One region of the Yersinia antarctica genome, then DNA from elsewhere that is predicted to be linked to it. Evidence: predicted binding sites of a transcription regulator. Region 1 holds the regulator's gene; each other region holds the start of a gene.

Region 1 (3,201 bases):
CTGATCAACGCCGGCCAGAAAGGTTGTGGTTGTTGGCTGGACATCAGGTCACGGTCATACAGTGGTCGCCGGTCACTCAATAGCTGGGTCACGTGGCTGATATGGTAGTAGTAGAATTGTGCGACCGGGTTGTCTGGGTGTGCCTGTGCGATGCTTGCCAGTTCTGTCAGACCATCATCGGCAGTGAAATGCTCATCAGCATGGTGGTGATAGAGAATGTCGTTGGCGATGCTGCGCATTTGAGCTGAGATTTTCTGGCAATTACGGCGTATCACGCTCTCAATCTGTGTCTGCTCCATTAACTCTTGTGCTTTTTCTGGCTGAATCAGGGCCGCAGTAATGTGCTCTTGCAAATCGAGAGCCATTTGGAACAATCCCAACAACCGTTTTTGTTCTTTCTTCGTGGTGTTATGAATCAGATTAAATTGCTGATAAAGCTGATTAATCTTGTCCATAATCGCCTGTTGTCTGTCCAGCAGCGGCGGTATCGATTTTTCCGGCTCAAGGTGCTGAGCAAACAGGCTGTATTTGGTGTCACAATAATCGGCTAGTAAGCGATAAAGCTGACTCAAAGGTTCGCGAATCGGTTGATCCTTGCAGAGTCGGAACCATAACCCGTTAAACACCCCATACCACAGTGTCCCTACGGCACACAGCAACGGGGCTTGCCAGATCGGAGCGCGGCCCACCATGCTGAGGCTGAAAATAGCAGCAATCAGTGCCGCGGGTAACAAATGGCCATTCAATTGGCTAATCGCCCCACTCACTCCTAGAACTAATGCCAGGCTGAGCATGACAGCAGGCAACGGAATACCCCATAGCAGCAGTTGCTGGGTTAGGAAGCTACTCACAGTAAACAGCGCGCCGCCGACCAGCAGACGCCGGAAAAAATGTTGGTGTGGTGTATCCAGTGAGGCAATGTTGCAACAGGCGGGTATCAGAGAAAACATCAAGCCCAGCCGAAGTTCGCCGAGAGCGAACCCTAATGCTGCAGGCAGGCAGAGCACTAATGTTTGGCGTAGTGCGTAATTAACTTCAGGATGATAAATAAGCCGTTGCCATTTCATAAAGGCCCCAGAAATTTATTGATCACAAAAGATTAAAAAACTGATGCCGACAGTATCGGCACCAGTTTAGGGGGAATTAACGGGTGCCGTAGACGACAATCGTTTTACCGTGTGCGGAGATCAGGTTTTGATCTTCCAGCATTTTTAGTATCCGCCCCACGGTTTCGCGGGAGCAGCCAACTATCTGACCAATTTCCTGGCGGGTAATTTTAATCTGCATCCCATCTGGGTGGGTCATGGCATCAGGTTGTTTTGCCAGATTAAGCAGCGTTTGTGCAATACGCCCAGTCACATCAAGGAAAGCAAGGTTGCCCACTTTCTCAGATGTAATCTGTAAGCGACTCGCCATCTGTGAAGATAGGCGCATTAAAATATCTGGATTGACCTGAATCAGCTGACGGAATTTTTTGTAAGAAATTTCAGCCACTTCACAGGCGGTTTTTGCTCTAACCCAGGCGCTACGTTCTTGGCCTTCTTCAAATAATCCAAGTTCGCCGATGAAATCTCCCTGATTAAGATAGGAGAGAATCATCTCTTTACCTTCCTCATCTTTGATAAGCACCGCAACGGAGCCTTTCACGATGTAGTAAAGCGTTTCGGCCTTTTCACCTTGGTGAATCAGCGTACTCTTCGATGGATATTTGTGGATATGGCAATGAGACAGGAACCATTCGAGAGTCGGGTCTGTTTGTGGCTTGCCGAGAACCATTCGCTGTTATCCTCTGTTGTTATCGCTGCCTAACATAACAGGGCTCAGAGTTCCCTGTACGGCGTGCTTATAAAATACACTTTCTCGTAGCATATTAATTTGCTCAACTGCCGAAAGGTATAGCCAAGATACGTACCGGGTAGAAACCCTCCACTGAGTATTGAGAAGCTACCCTATTTAATTCTAGAAACAACACTTTCGGTTCTGTTTGTAGCACAGGATGAAGCCAGTGTCTTGTGTTGTATCGCTTCAGCATGATGAACATCGGGTTACATTGCCAGTTTGTAAATGAAAGGGTAGTCTGGATCAGAAAATTTAACCGGGAGCAAGAGTTATGCAGGCACGTGTAAAGTGGGTTGAGGGGCTGACATTTTTGGGTGAATCGGCATCAGGTCATCAGGTGTTGATGGACGGTAATGCTGGAGACAAAGCACCGAGTCCGATGGAAATGTTATTAATGTCAGCAGGCGGTTGTAGCGCGATTGATGTGGTCTCTATTTTACAAAAAGGCCGCAATGATGTGCGTGATTGCGAAGTGACATTAACCTCGCAGCGTCGCGAAGAGGCACCGCGTCTATTTACGCAAATCAACCTGCATTTTATTGTCAGCGGCAAAGGTCTGACCGACAAAATTGTGGAACGAGCCGTTGAGCTGTCAGCAGAAAAGTATTGCTCCGTCTCACTGATGTTGGGTAAAGCGGCGACGATTACCCACAGTTTTGAGATCCGTGACATCGCCTAAGCAAACCCTTCGTACTTGAAGCTGCAGGGTTGTTAGCTGCGTTCGCTCACCCGAATCACTTACTTATGTAAGCTCATCGGGATGAGTTCGTTTGCTGCCTACCTGCAGCTCCAATTACTTTGGGTTGGGATAGAGTCAAATTATTTTTTTCTCTCCAGCCATTGCTATACTGCGGCTTCAAGAATGAAGGAGATTAACCGATTTTCTCCCCTTCCAGCAACTGCTGCACTAGCGGCGCCATAATCAGCTCCATTGCCAGCCCCATTTTTCCGCCGGGTACCACCAATGTATTGATATTAGAGATAAATGATCCTTGCAACATCGCCAGTAAGTAAGGGAAATCAATTTGATCCAAACCCCGGAAATGAATAACCACAAAGCTTTCATCCAGTGACGGAATCGCTTTGGCAGCAAACGGATTTGATGTGTCAACGGTTGGCACGCGCTGGAAGTTGATATGAGTGCGTGAGAACTGCGGCGTAATGTAGTTGATATAATCATCCATGGAGCGCACTACGGAATCCATCACCGCTTCACGCGAATGGCCGCGTTCGCCGGTATCGCGTACTAATTTCTGAATCCACTCCAGATTGACGATAGGTACCACGCCCACCAACAGATCGACGTGTTTCGCCACATCATGATGTTCAGTCACCACGCCGCCATGCAGCCCTTCATAAAAC
Region 2 (3,201 bases), 140 kb from region 1:
ATCCTGAGCGGCCGGTTTATAACGTCGGAGCCTGTGCGGTATTGGATAGCTCATGAGATTGAATCATTTATGAAAATAGTCATCGCCCCAGACTCTTATAAAGAAAGCTTATCTGCGCTGGATGTTGCGGTGCAGATTGAAGCGGGTTTTCGCACTCAATTTCCCGATGCACAATATATCAAATTGCCGGTCGCGGATGGTGGTGAAGGTACCGTTGAGGCCATGGTCGCGGCCACCACTGGCCGGATTATTCAGGTCAATGTGACCGGCCCGTTAGGTGACGAAGTTGCGGCTTTTTACGGAATATCCGGTGATGAAAAATCGGCTTTTATTGAAATGGCGGCCGCCAGCGGGCTAGAGCTGGTTCCACCAGAACTGCGCAACCCACTGAAAACCACCTCCTACGGTACCGGCGAATTGATTTGTAATGCGCTGGATCAGGGGGTCAAACATATAATTATCGGCATCGGTGGCAGTGCCACCAATGATGGCGGTGCGGGCATGGTGCAAGCGCTGGGTGTCAAACTGCTGGATAAGCAGGGTAAGCAGATTGGTTTTGGCGGCGGGAAGCTGGCTGAACTGGATGTTATTGATATCTCAGGACTGGATCCGCGGATTAAGCAGTGCCAAATCGATGTTGCTTGTGATGTCACCAATCCACTGACTGGCAGTGAAGGGGCATCGGCTATTTTTGGGCGGCAGAAAGGGGCGACACCTGAGATGGTTAGCCAACTGGATGACGGTTTGCAGCATTATGCAGGTATCATTAAACGTTATCTTGATATTGATGTTGACCAGGTTGAAGGCGCTGGCGCGGCGGGTGGTTTAGGCGCGGCATTGCTGGCGTTTTGCGGTGCAACCTTAAGTCCCGGTATTGATATTGTTACCGATGCTCTTGGTCTGGACGCTTTGGTTAGGGACGCGACATTTGTTATTACCGGCGAAGGGCGCATTGATAGCCAAACCATTCACGGCAAAGTGCCGATTGGTGTCGCGAGAGTTGCCAAACGTTATAATAAGCCAGTGATTGGTATTGCCGGTAGCCTGACAGATGATGTTGATGTGGTGTATGAGCATGGTCTGGATGCGGTATTCAGCGTGATCTACAGTATCTGTACTCTGGAGCAGGCACTGGATAATGCGGCAGCCAATGTGTTTATGACCGCACGCAATATTGCCGCCACGCTGGCGATGGGGATGGCTGTCGGTAAATCAGCGCAAGAAAGTAAATAACACGCTTTTGGTCATAACCATCCACCGGTAAATCTCTATCAGGGCTAACGATTGATTGGCCCTGATTTCCTCGTTGGCGCTCAACTTTGCCAGCAACATGCCCCCGGTCTTGCCATTTATGTGACCCGTCCCTCAACTCTCTTTCTTTGTGGTGTGAATTGGGCGTTTGTCCAATGTATTCCCCTTCCAGACCTCATATGCTGGTGCATCAGCCCAGACTGAGGCCCATTCATGAGTGTATATAATCTTGACCCCCGGCTAGCCCAGGATATTGTTACCCGTACCATGAAGATCATTGATACCAATATTAATGTGATGGATGGTAAAGGGCGGATCATTGGTAGTGGTGATGAAGAGCGCCTTGGCGAACTGCATGAAGGGGCGCTCTTGTCGCTGTCTCATGGCCGGATTGTCGATATCGATGAAGCTGTTGCTCGCCAGTTGCACGGGGTGAGGCCAGGGATCAACCTGCCATTGCGCCTTGAGGGCGAAATCGTGGGGGTGATTGGCCTAACCGGCAACCCGGGGCAACTACGTCAATATGGCGAACTGGTGTGCATGGCAGCAGAGATGATGATGGAGCAGGCGCGGTTGGTGCATCTGCTGGCGCAGGATAGCCGTCTGCGTGAAGAGTTGGTATTGAACTTGATCCGCACCGAAGAGATATCACCGGCACTGATTGAATGGGCGCAGCGCCTTGGGGTGGATATCAATGAACCACGGGTCGTAGCCGTGGTGGATGTGGACAGCGGCCAGTTGAGTGTCGACAGTGCTATGTCGGAATTACAAGAGCTGCAAACCCTGTTGACGACGCCAGAGCGCAATAATCTGATTGCGATTGTTTCACTGACTGAGATGGTGGTGCTTAAACCGGCGCTAAATAGCCATGGCCGCTGGGATGCTATTGATCACCGGCGGCGTATGGAGTCTTTGCTGTCGCGCATGACTGAGCGGGGCCGCTTGCGAGTGCGCCTGTCGCTTGGCAATTTCTTTACCGGGCCGGGCAGTATTGCGCGCTCATACCGTACCGCTCGTACTACCATGGCGGTCGGTAAGCAACGGATGCCGGAGCAACGCAGCTATTACTATCAGGATTTGGTGTTACCGGTATTGCTTGATAGTTTGCGTGGTGGCTGGCAGGCCAATGAATTAGCCTTACCACTGGCTAAATTACGGGCGATGGACAGTAACGGTCTGTTGCGGCGCACTCTGGCCTGCTGGTTCCGTAATAACGTGCAGCCAACGGCTACTGCCAAAGCGTTATTTATTCATCGCAATACCCTGGAGTATCGGTTGAATCGTATTTCCGAACTGACCGGTTTAGATTTAGCGAACTTTGATGATCGCTTGCTGCTGTATGTGGCGCTTCAATTGGGCGAGCAGGAGTAGAGATAGATGTGATAGCAAGAAGAGCAGGCCGAGTGAGTGTCACCCGGCCTGATGATTCACTGATACTTAGGTCACTGGTGCCGGATTAAACACCGCCAAGGCATTGCGCAGCCCCCATTGATCGGACCACGTCCGTTTGCGGTCACTGGCAATATCCAGAATAAATTCAAATAATTGCTGACCAACCTCTTCAATAGTGGCATCACCTGTCGCAATGGTTCCGGCATCGATATCCATCAGGTCATGCCAGCGGTTAGCCAGATCAGTGCGGGTTGCCATTTTGATTACCGGCACTGCCGCCAGACCATAAGGGGTGCCGCGCCCGGTGGTAAATACCTGAACGGTAATACCAGATGCTAACTGTTGCGTGCCGCAGACAAAATCACTGGCTGGGGTGGCTGCAAAAATCAGCCCACGCTTGGTGGGGCGCTGCCCCGGTGAAAGCACTTCCACAATGGCGCTGCGGCCGGATTTGGCAATGGAACCGAGTGCTTTTTCCACGACGTTTGCTAAGCCGCCCTTTTTATTCCCAGGTGAAGGGTTGGCGCTACGATCGGTTTTGCCGGTTTCGAGATAGTC
Region 3 (3,201 bases), 4.5 Mb from region 1:
ATAGCGCGACGGCCAGCGCCACCACGGTTTTAGATACTGCTGGAGCACTGCGTTTTTTCCGGCTGGTGCTTTTGCGCCGCGCTCCTGAGCGCCCTCGGCTTACATAATCTCTTTGTGCCACTATCGTTTCGCTGCGTCTTGATGATGGAATAAGTCCGTCATGTTACTGAACCCCTGAATATTTGCCTAGCGTTTAGGCGCAGCAGTACTTTCCCTGACAATTAACTCGGTGTCTAACAACCGGGAGCCACTTTGTACTGAATGCCCTTGTAGCTGCTCAAGTAATAGTAACATGGCTTGCTGACCAATTTGATAACGTGGTTGAGCCACGGTGGTCAAAGGGGGATCACAATACTGTGACAACTTCAGATCGTCAAAGCCTACCAGCGAGACATCCTGCGGGATACGTAGTCCCATTCTCTTTGCCTGCCACATCGCGCCTATCGCCATCACATCATTGTGACAAAATATTGCTGTTGGGGGATGAGGTAATGCCATCAGCACCGCAAAGGTTTCTGCGCCAGCTTCATAGCTAAAGTCACCGCGCATAATATAGTCACTGTCGACAGCGATACCATTACGACGCAGTGCCTGAATATAGCCCTGGAGCCGATAATGACTTAGCGGCAAACTTTCCGGCCCGGCAACACAGGCAATACGTTTGTGCCCCAATTCATGTAGATAATTAACCGCTTCATAAGCGGCAGTCAGATTATCGATATGTACCGTTGGCAGTTCCAGTTCAGGAGCGAACTCGTTTGCCATCACCATTGGCGGCAAATTGCGCTGCTCTTCTTTGCTGGCATCAAAAGGCAGATTGGAACCTAACAACAACATGCCATCAATTTGCTTGGTAATGATCAGGTTAACGAAGCTACGCTCTTGCTGGGTTTGTTGTGCGCAATCGCCAATTAAGATCAGATAACCTTGCTGGGCTGCCGCATACTCAATCCCTTGAATGATATCAGCAAAAAACGGGTCACTAATATCCGGTACAATAACCAGAATCGTGCGCGATTCATTACGTTTAATATTGCGGGACAAAGCATGAGGAGAATAACCCACCGCCAGAACAGCTTGCTCCACTTTTTGCCGGGTTACTGTTGACACTTTTTCCGGGTTCATCAGTGCGCGTGACACCGTCGCAGTTGAAACACCTGCCATTTCAGCAACGTCTTTCATGGTAGCCATCGTGAATTCTTTCTTATGTTCCAACGCCTTTCTCCTTGCTCTGGCTCCGAGCCAGCACTGATGCTTAATGCAGGCTTTCCGTCATTCTATACAGATAGTGGGGGTGATTTGTTACCTAATTTGCATAAAAAGTGTGACATAAGTAGGTTTTTTCGAACTGGCTCGCAGAAAGCGGGGTAATCGATTGCTTTGTGGCACAGATCAAACAATAAATTCCCCAAGTGAAAGAGAGAGTACTCAACGTTATTGGCATTAATTAAGGCGGGGAATTAGCTGTCTATTGGGTCAACATCCAACGTCCACTTAACCTTACGTGCCTGCGGCAATGTATTGATTAGCGGCTGAGAGGTTTTAATCAGCCGTTGTAGCAATTGCCGTGAAGGGTGCTGTAACAGCAATTGCCAACGGAAGCGTCCACTGCGTTTGGCCTGCAATGCGGGCACTGGCCCCATAATCCACAATGCATCATCTTTGAGTGGGCTGGCTTCCAGTAAATTACGCAATTGTTGCAGGAACAGCGCGGATTGCTGGTTATCGTGATCTTCACTGCGCACGATGATATGGCTGGTATAAGGCGGTAAAAATACGCTTTTACGTTCCTCTAGGGCCTGTTTGGCAAAGGCATCGTAGCCCTGTTGCAGCAAAATTTGCAGCAGTGGATGCTCAGGGTGGTGTGTTTGTAAAATAACTTCACCTTGCTTACCCGCGCGCCCGGCACGACCTGAAACTTGTGTATAAAGCTGGGCAAACCGTTCTGCCGAACGGAAATCTGCCGAGAACAGTGCGCCATCGACATCCAGCAAGGCCACTAGCGTGACATCAGGGAAGTGATGCCCTTTAGCCAACATTTGGGTACCAATCAAGATGCGCGCTCCCCCTTGATGGACATCAGCCAAATGCTGTTCCAGCGAGCCTTTGCGGCTGGTGGTATCGCGGTCAATTCGAGTGATGGGAGTATCCGGGAACAGAGGAGCCAGTTCGTTCTCTAACTGTTCAGTGCCAACACCGACAGAGACCAGATGGGTTGAACCACATTTTGGGCATTGCTGAGGCACCGGGCGCTGGCTGTCGCAATGGTGGCAGCGCAACTGACGGTGATTTTGATGCAAGGTGTAATAGTGGTCGCAACGCTGGCATTCAGCAATCCAGCCACACTCATGGCACAGTAGCGCGGGAGCATAGCCACGGCGGTTCAGGAACAAAATTACCTGATTATCGGCCTGTAAATGGGTTTTCATCCGTTTTAGCAGTGGCTGAGAGAGGCCAACTTTAAGCGGTAAGCCTTTTAAATCGAGCAAATGCTGTACGGCGGGTTTGGCATTCCCCGCCCGTTTAGATAGCGTCAACTGGCGATATTTACCCATTTGCACATTGTGCAGGGTCTCAAGCGCCGGGGTCGCCGTGCCCATCACGATAGGAATGCCTTCTTCACGGGCCCGAAATACGGCTAAATCCCGGGCATGATACCGCCAGCCTTCTTGCTGTTTATAAGAGCTGTCGTGCTCTTCATCGATAATAATGACCCCGAGGCGGGAAAACGGCGTAAACAGTGCCGAGCGGGTACCAATAACAATTGCGGCTTCGCCGTTACGCGCCCGTAGCCAGACGGACAAACGTTCGCTGTCATTTAAACCTGAATGGAGCACCTCAACGGGGGCGTTAAACCTTTCGCGAAAACGAGCGATAGTCTGTGGGGTCAGGCCGATCTCAGGGACTAAAACCAACGCCTGGCGGCCTTGTGCCAGAATATTTTCCAGCACGCTCAGATAAACTTCTGTTTTACCGGAGCCGGTCACCCCAGCCAGCAGCCAGACTGCAAACTGGGTATCTTCACTGCGAATCGCCCCAACGGCGGTTGCCTGCTCGGTATTCAGCCGCAGGCGCTCACCCAGAACGGCGAAGCCGTTGCGCCAATCGGTAGTCGCGATTTCCTGTGCCCGCAGGTCAATTAGCCCTTTACTGCGTAATGCCTGCAATGCGCTTTCGGTGAGTGCCATTTCATTAACTTGA
Region 4 (3,201 bases), 250 kb from region 1:
AGCCCGAGCGAGTTCCCTTACACTGTTCGTGTGGTTTCTGAAATCACCGAGTCTAACGGTTCTTCCTCAATGGCTTCTGTTTGTGGTGCTTCTTTGGCCCTGATGGATGCAGGTGTGCCAATTAAAGCCGCTGTTGCGGGTATCGCGATGGGTCTGGTTAAAGAAGGCGAAAACTTTGTTGTTCTGTCTGATATTCTGGGTGACGAAGATCACTTGGGCGACATGGACTTTAAAGTGGCAGGTAGCCGTGACGGTATTACTGCACTGCAAATGGACATTAAAATTGAAGGTATTACCCGCGAAATCATGCAGGTGGCTCTGAACCAGGCCAAGGGTGCGCGTCTGCACATTCTGGGTGTTATGGAACAGGCTATCAGCACACCTCGTGGTGATATCTCTGAGTTTGCTCCACGTATCTACACCATGAAAATCAATCCTGAGAAAATCAAGGATGTGATCGGTAAAGGTGGTTCTGTGATTCGTGCGCTGACTGATGAAACTGGCACTACCATTGAAATCGAAGATGATGGCACCATTAAGATTGCAGCAACCGACGGCGATAAAGCGAAACACGCTATCCGTCGTATCGAAGAAATCACTGCTGAAATCGAAGTGGGCCGTATCTATGCGGGTAAAGTAACTCGTATCGTTGATTTCGGTGCATTTGTGGCAATCGGCGGCGGTAAAGAAGGTTTAGTTCATATTTCTCAAATCGCTGACAAGCGTGTAGAGAAAGTGACTGACTATCTGCAAATGGGCCAAGAAGTGCCAGTTAAAGTAATGGAAGTTGATCGCCAGGGCCGTATCCGCCTGAGCATCAAAGAAGCCACTACTCCTGACGCAGAAGCTCCGGCACCAGAAGCAGCAGAGTAATAAAGTATTCCATAGCTCCTTACCTCTGGTGAGGGGCTGTGTTATCTCGAGGGCAGGATGCTCTTGTGTTAAACAAATGGATGAAAGGATATTTATCCAATGTTTGTCTTCGGGAGTAGGAAATGAAGCCTTTCTTGCGCTGGTGTTACGTTGCGACAGCACTCATGCTGGCAGGATGCAGCAACCATGATTGGCGTAAAGACGAGGTGTTGGCTATCCCGTTGCAACCTACGTTGCAGCAGGAAGTGATTCTGGCTCGCATGGAACAAATCCTTGCAAGTCGGGCACTTACGGATGATGAGCGCGCGCAGCTTTTATATGAGCGCGGAGTGCTGTATGATAGCCTCGGGCTACGGGCACTAGCGCGAAATGATTTTTCGCAAACGTTAGCTATTCGTCCTGATATGCCAGAAGTTTTTAACTATCTGGGCATTTATTTAACGCAGGCAGGCAATTTTGATGCTGCCTATGAAGCGTTTGATTCTGTACTAGAGCTTGATCCAACTTACAATTACGCGCGTTTAAACCGGGGTATCGCTCTGTATTATGGCGGTCGACTCCCGTTGGCGCAGGATGATCTGCAGGCGTTTTATCAAGACGATCCAAATGATCCCTTCCGTTCGTTATGGCTGTATCTGGTGGAAAGAGAAATCGATCCCAAGGCGGCTGCAGTAGCGTTACAACAGCGCTATGAAAAATCGGACAGAGGGCAATGGGGATGGAATATTGTCGAATTCTACTTGGGCACGATCAGCGAAAAAACGCTGATGGAAAGGCTCAAGTCAGATGCAATGGATAACACTTCGCTCGCTGAGCATCTCAGTGAAACTGACTTCTATTTAGGTAAACATTACCTAAGTCTGGGGGACAAGGACACCGCTTCGGCGCTGTTCAAACTGACGGTAGCTAACAACGTTCATAATTTTGTTGAGCACCGCTATGCATTGTTGGAATTGGCGCTTTTGGGCCAAGAACAAGACGACCTATCGGAATCGGACCAGCAATAGCTGACGAACAACTATTAGCCTGACTACCTTGGTTTTTACCAATGTTAATCACCCTAACAGGTGATGGCCTTTTTGTTCGTTTTATAATCTAATTTGAGCCGGTTCACACTTTTCAATGAAAATGACTGAAAATTTTCTCGACGAGTTATGTAGACTGGCTGCCATTATTAATGAGGCACGTGTACATGACTACTGAGCTTGAAACCTCTTTTGCTGATCTGGGGCTATCTGCTCCTATTCTTTCTGCTCTGACTGATCTTGGTTATGAAAAACCATCTCCTATCCAGTTGGAATGTATCCCACACCTGTTAAACGGCCGTGATGTTCTCGGCATGGCGCAAACAGGCAGTGGTAAAACAGCCGCGTTTGGTTTGCCGCTGTTACACAATATTAAAGCTGAGCTGAAAGCTCCACAGGTTCTGGTGCTGGCACCAACCCGTGAGTTGGCTATTCAGGTCGCACAGGCATTGTCTGATTTCTCTAAACACATTAATGGCGTCAACGTTGTAGCCCTTTACGGCGGCCAGCGTTATGACGTTCAATTACGCGCTTTGCGCCAGGGGCCACAAATTGTTGTTGGTACCCCAGGTCGTCTGTTAGACCACCTGAAACGCGGTACTCTTAACCTGTCCAACCTGAGCGGTTTAGTGTTGGATGAAGCAGATGAAATGCTGCGTATGGGCTTTATCGAAGACGTCGAAAACATTCTGGCGCAGATGCCGGCTGAACATCAGACCGCACTGTTCTCTGCGACTATGCCAGATGCGATCCGTCGTATTACCCGTAAATTTATGAAAGATCCACAGGAAGTCCGCATTCAGTCTAGCGTGACTACCCGCCCTGACATCAGCCAGAGCTTCTGGAGAGTGGGTGGCGGCTATCGCAAAAACGAAGCACTGGTACGTTTCCTGGAATCTGAAGATTTCGATGCAGCTATTATCTTCGTGCGTACCAAAAATGGCACACTGGAAGTGGCTGAAGCCTTGGAAAGTAGCGGTTATAACTGCGCTGCCTTGAACGGTGACATGAACCAGTCTTTACGTGAGCAGACACTGAACCGCCTGAAAGATGGCCGTCTGGATATTCTGATTGCAACTGACGTTGCGGCACGTGGTTTGGATGTTGACCGTATCAGCTTGGTCGTAAACTATGATATCCCTATGGATTCAGAGTCTTACGTTCACCGTATCGGCCGTACTGGTCGCGCCGGTCGTGCTGGTCGTGCGTTGCTGTTCGTTGAGAACCGTGAACGCCGTCTGTTGCAAAACATTGAACGCACCATGAAACTGACTATTCCAGAAGTTCAGTTGCCAAACCCCGA

The links. Region 1 encodes CRP, which controls carbon source genes, mostly activating them, when cyclic AMP is high. Its sites were predicted from a motif close to ATGTGANNNNNNTCACAT; they were not measured.
Region 2: the regulator CRP is predicted to act here: its motif matches at 1,352-1,369, upstream of ACWJJO_RS01885 (CdaR family transcriptional regulator).
Region 3: the regulator CRP is predicted to act here: its motif matches at 1,381-1,398, upstream of cytR (DNA-binding transcriptional regulator CytR).
Region 4: the regulator CRP is predicted to act here: its motif matches at 1,972-1,989, upstream of yrbN (protein YrbN).

The regions. Positions count from the first base shown of each region.
Region 1 covers NZ_JBSJQF010000001.1:283,697-286,897, forward strand. Annotated here, with positions in the region: gene ACWJJO_RS01115 (YccS/YhfK family putative transporter) at 1-1,067, opposite strand, end outside; gene crp (cAMP-activated global transcriptional regulator CRP) at 1,144-1,776, opposite strand; gene ACWJJO_RS01125 (OsmC family protein) at 2,111-2,518, shown strand; gene ACWJJO_RS01130 (phosphoribulokinase) at 2,712-3,201, opposite strand, start outside.
Region 2 covers NZ_JBSJQF010000001.1:419,949-423,149, forward strand. Annotated here, with positions in the region: gene ACWJJO_RS01880 (glycerate kinase) at 70-1,233, shown strand; gene ACWJJO_RS01885 (CdaR family transcriptional regulator) at 1,465-2,622, shown strand; gene garD (galactarate dehydratase) at 2,689-3,201, opposite strand, start outside.
Region 3 covers NZ_JBSJQF010000001.1:4,777,989-4,781,189, reverse strand. Annotated here, with positions in the region: gene ftsN (cell division protein FtsN) at 1-121, opposite strand, end outside; gene cytR (DNA-binding transcriptional regulator CytR) at 187-1,215, opposite strand; gene priA (primosomal protein N') at 1,461-3,201, opposite strand, start outside.
Region 4 covers NZ_JBSJQF010000001.1:530,834-534,034, forward strand. Annotated here, with positions in the region: gene pnp (polyribonucleotide nucleotidyltransferase) at 1-873, shown strand, start outside; gene nlpI (lipoprotein NlpI) at 996-1,880, shown strand; gene yrbN (protein YrbN) at 2,002-2,076, shown strand; gene ACWJJO_RS02410 (DEAD/DEAH family ATP-dependent RNA helicase) at 2,066-3,201, shown strand, end outside.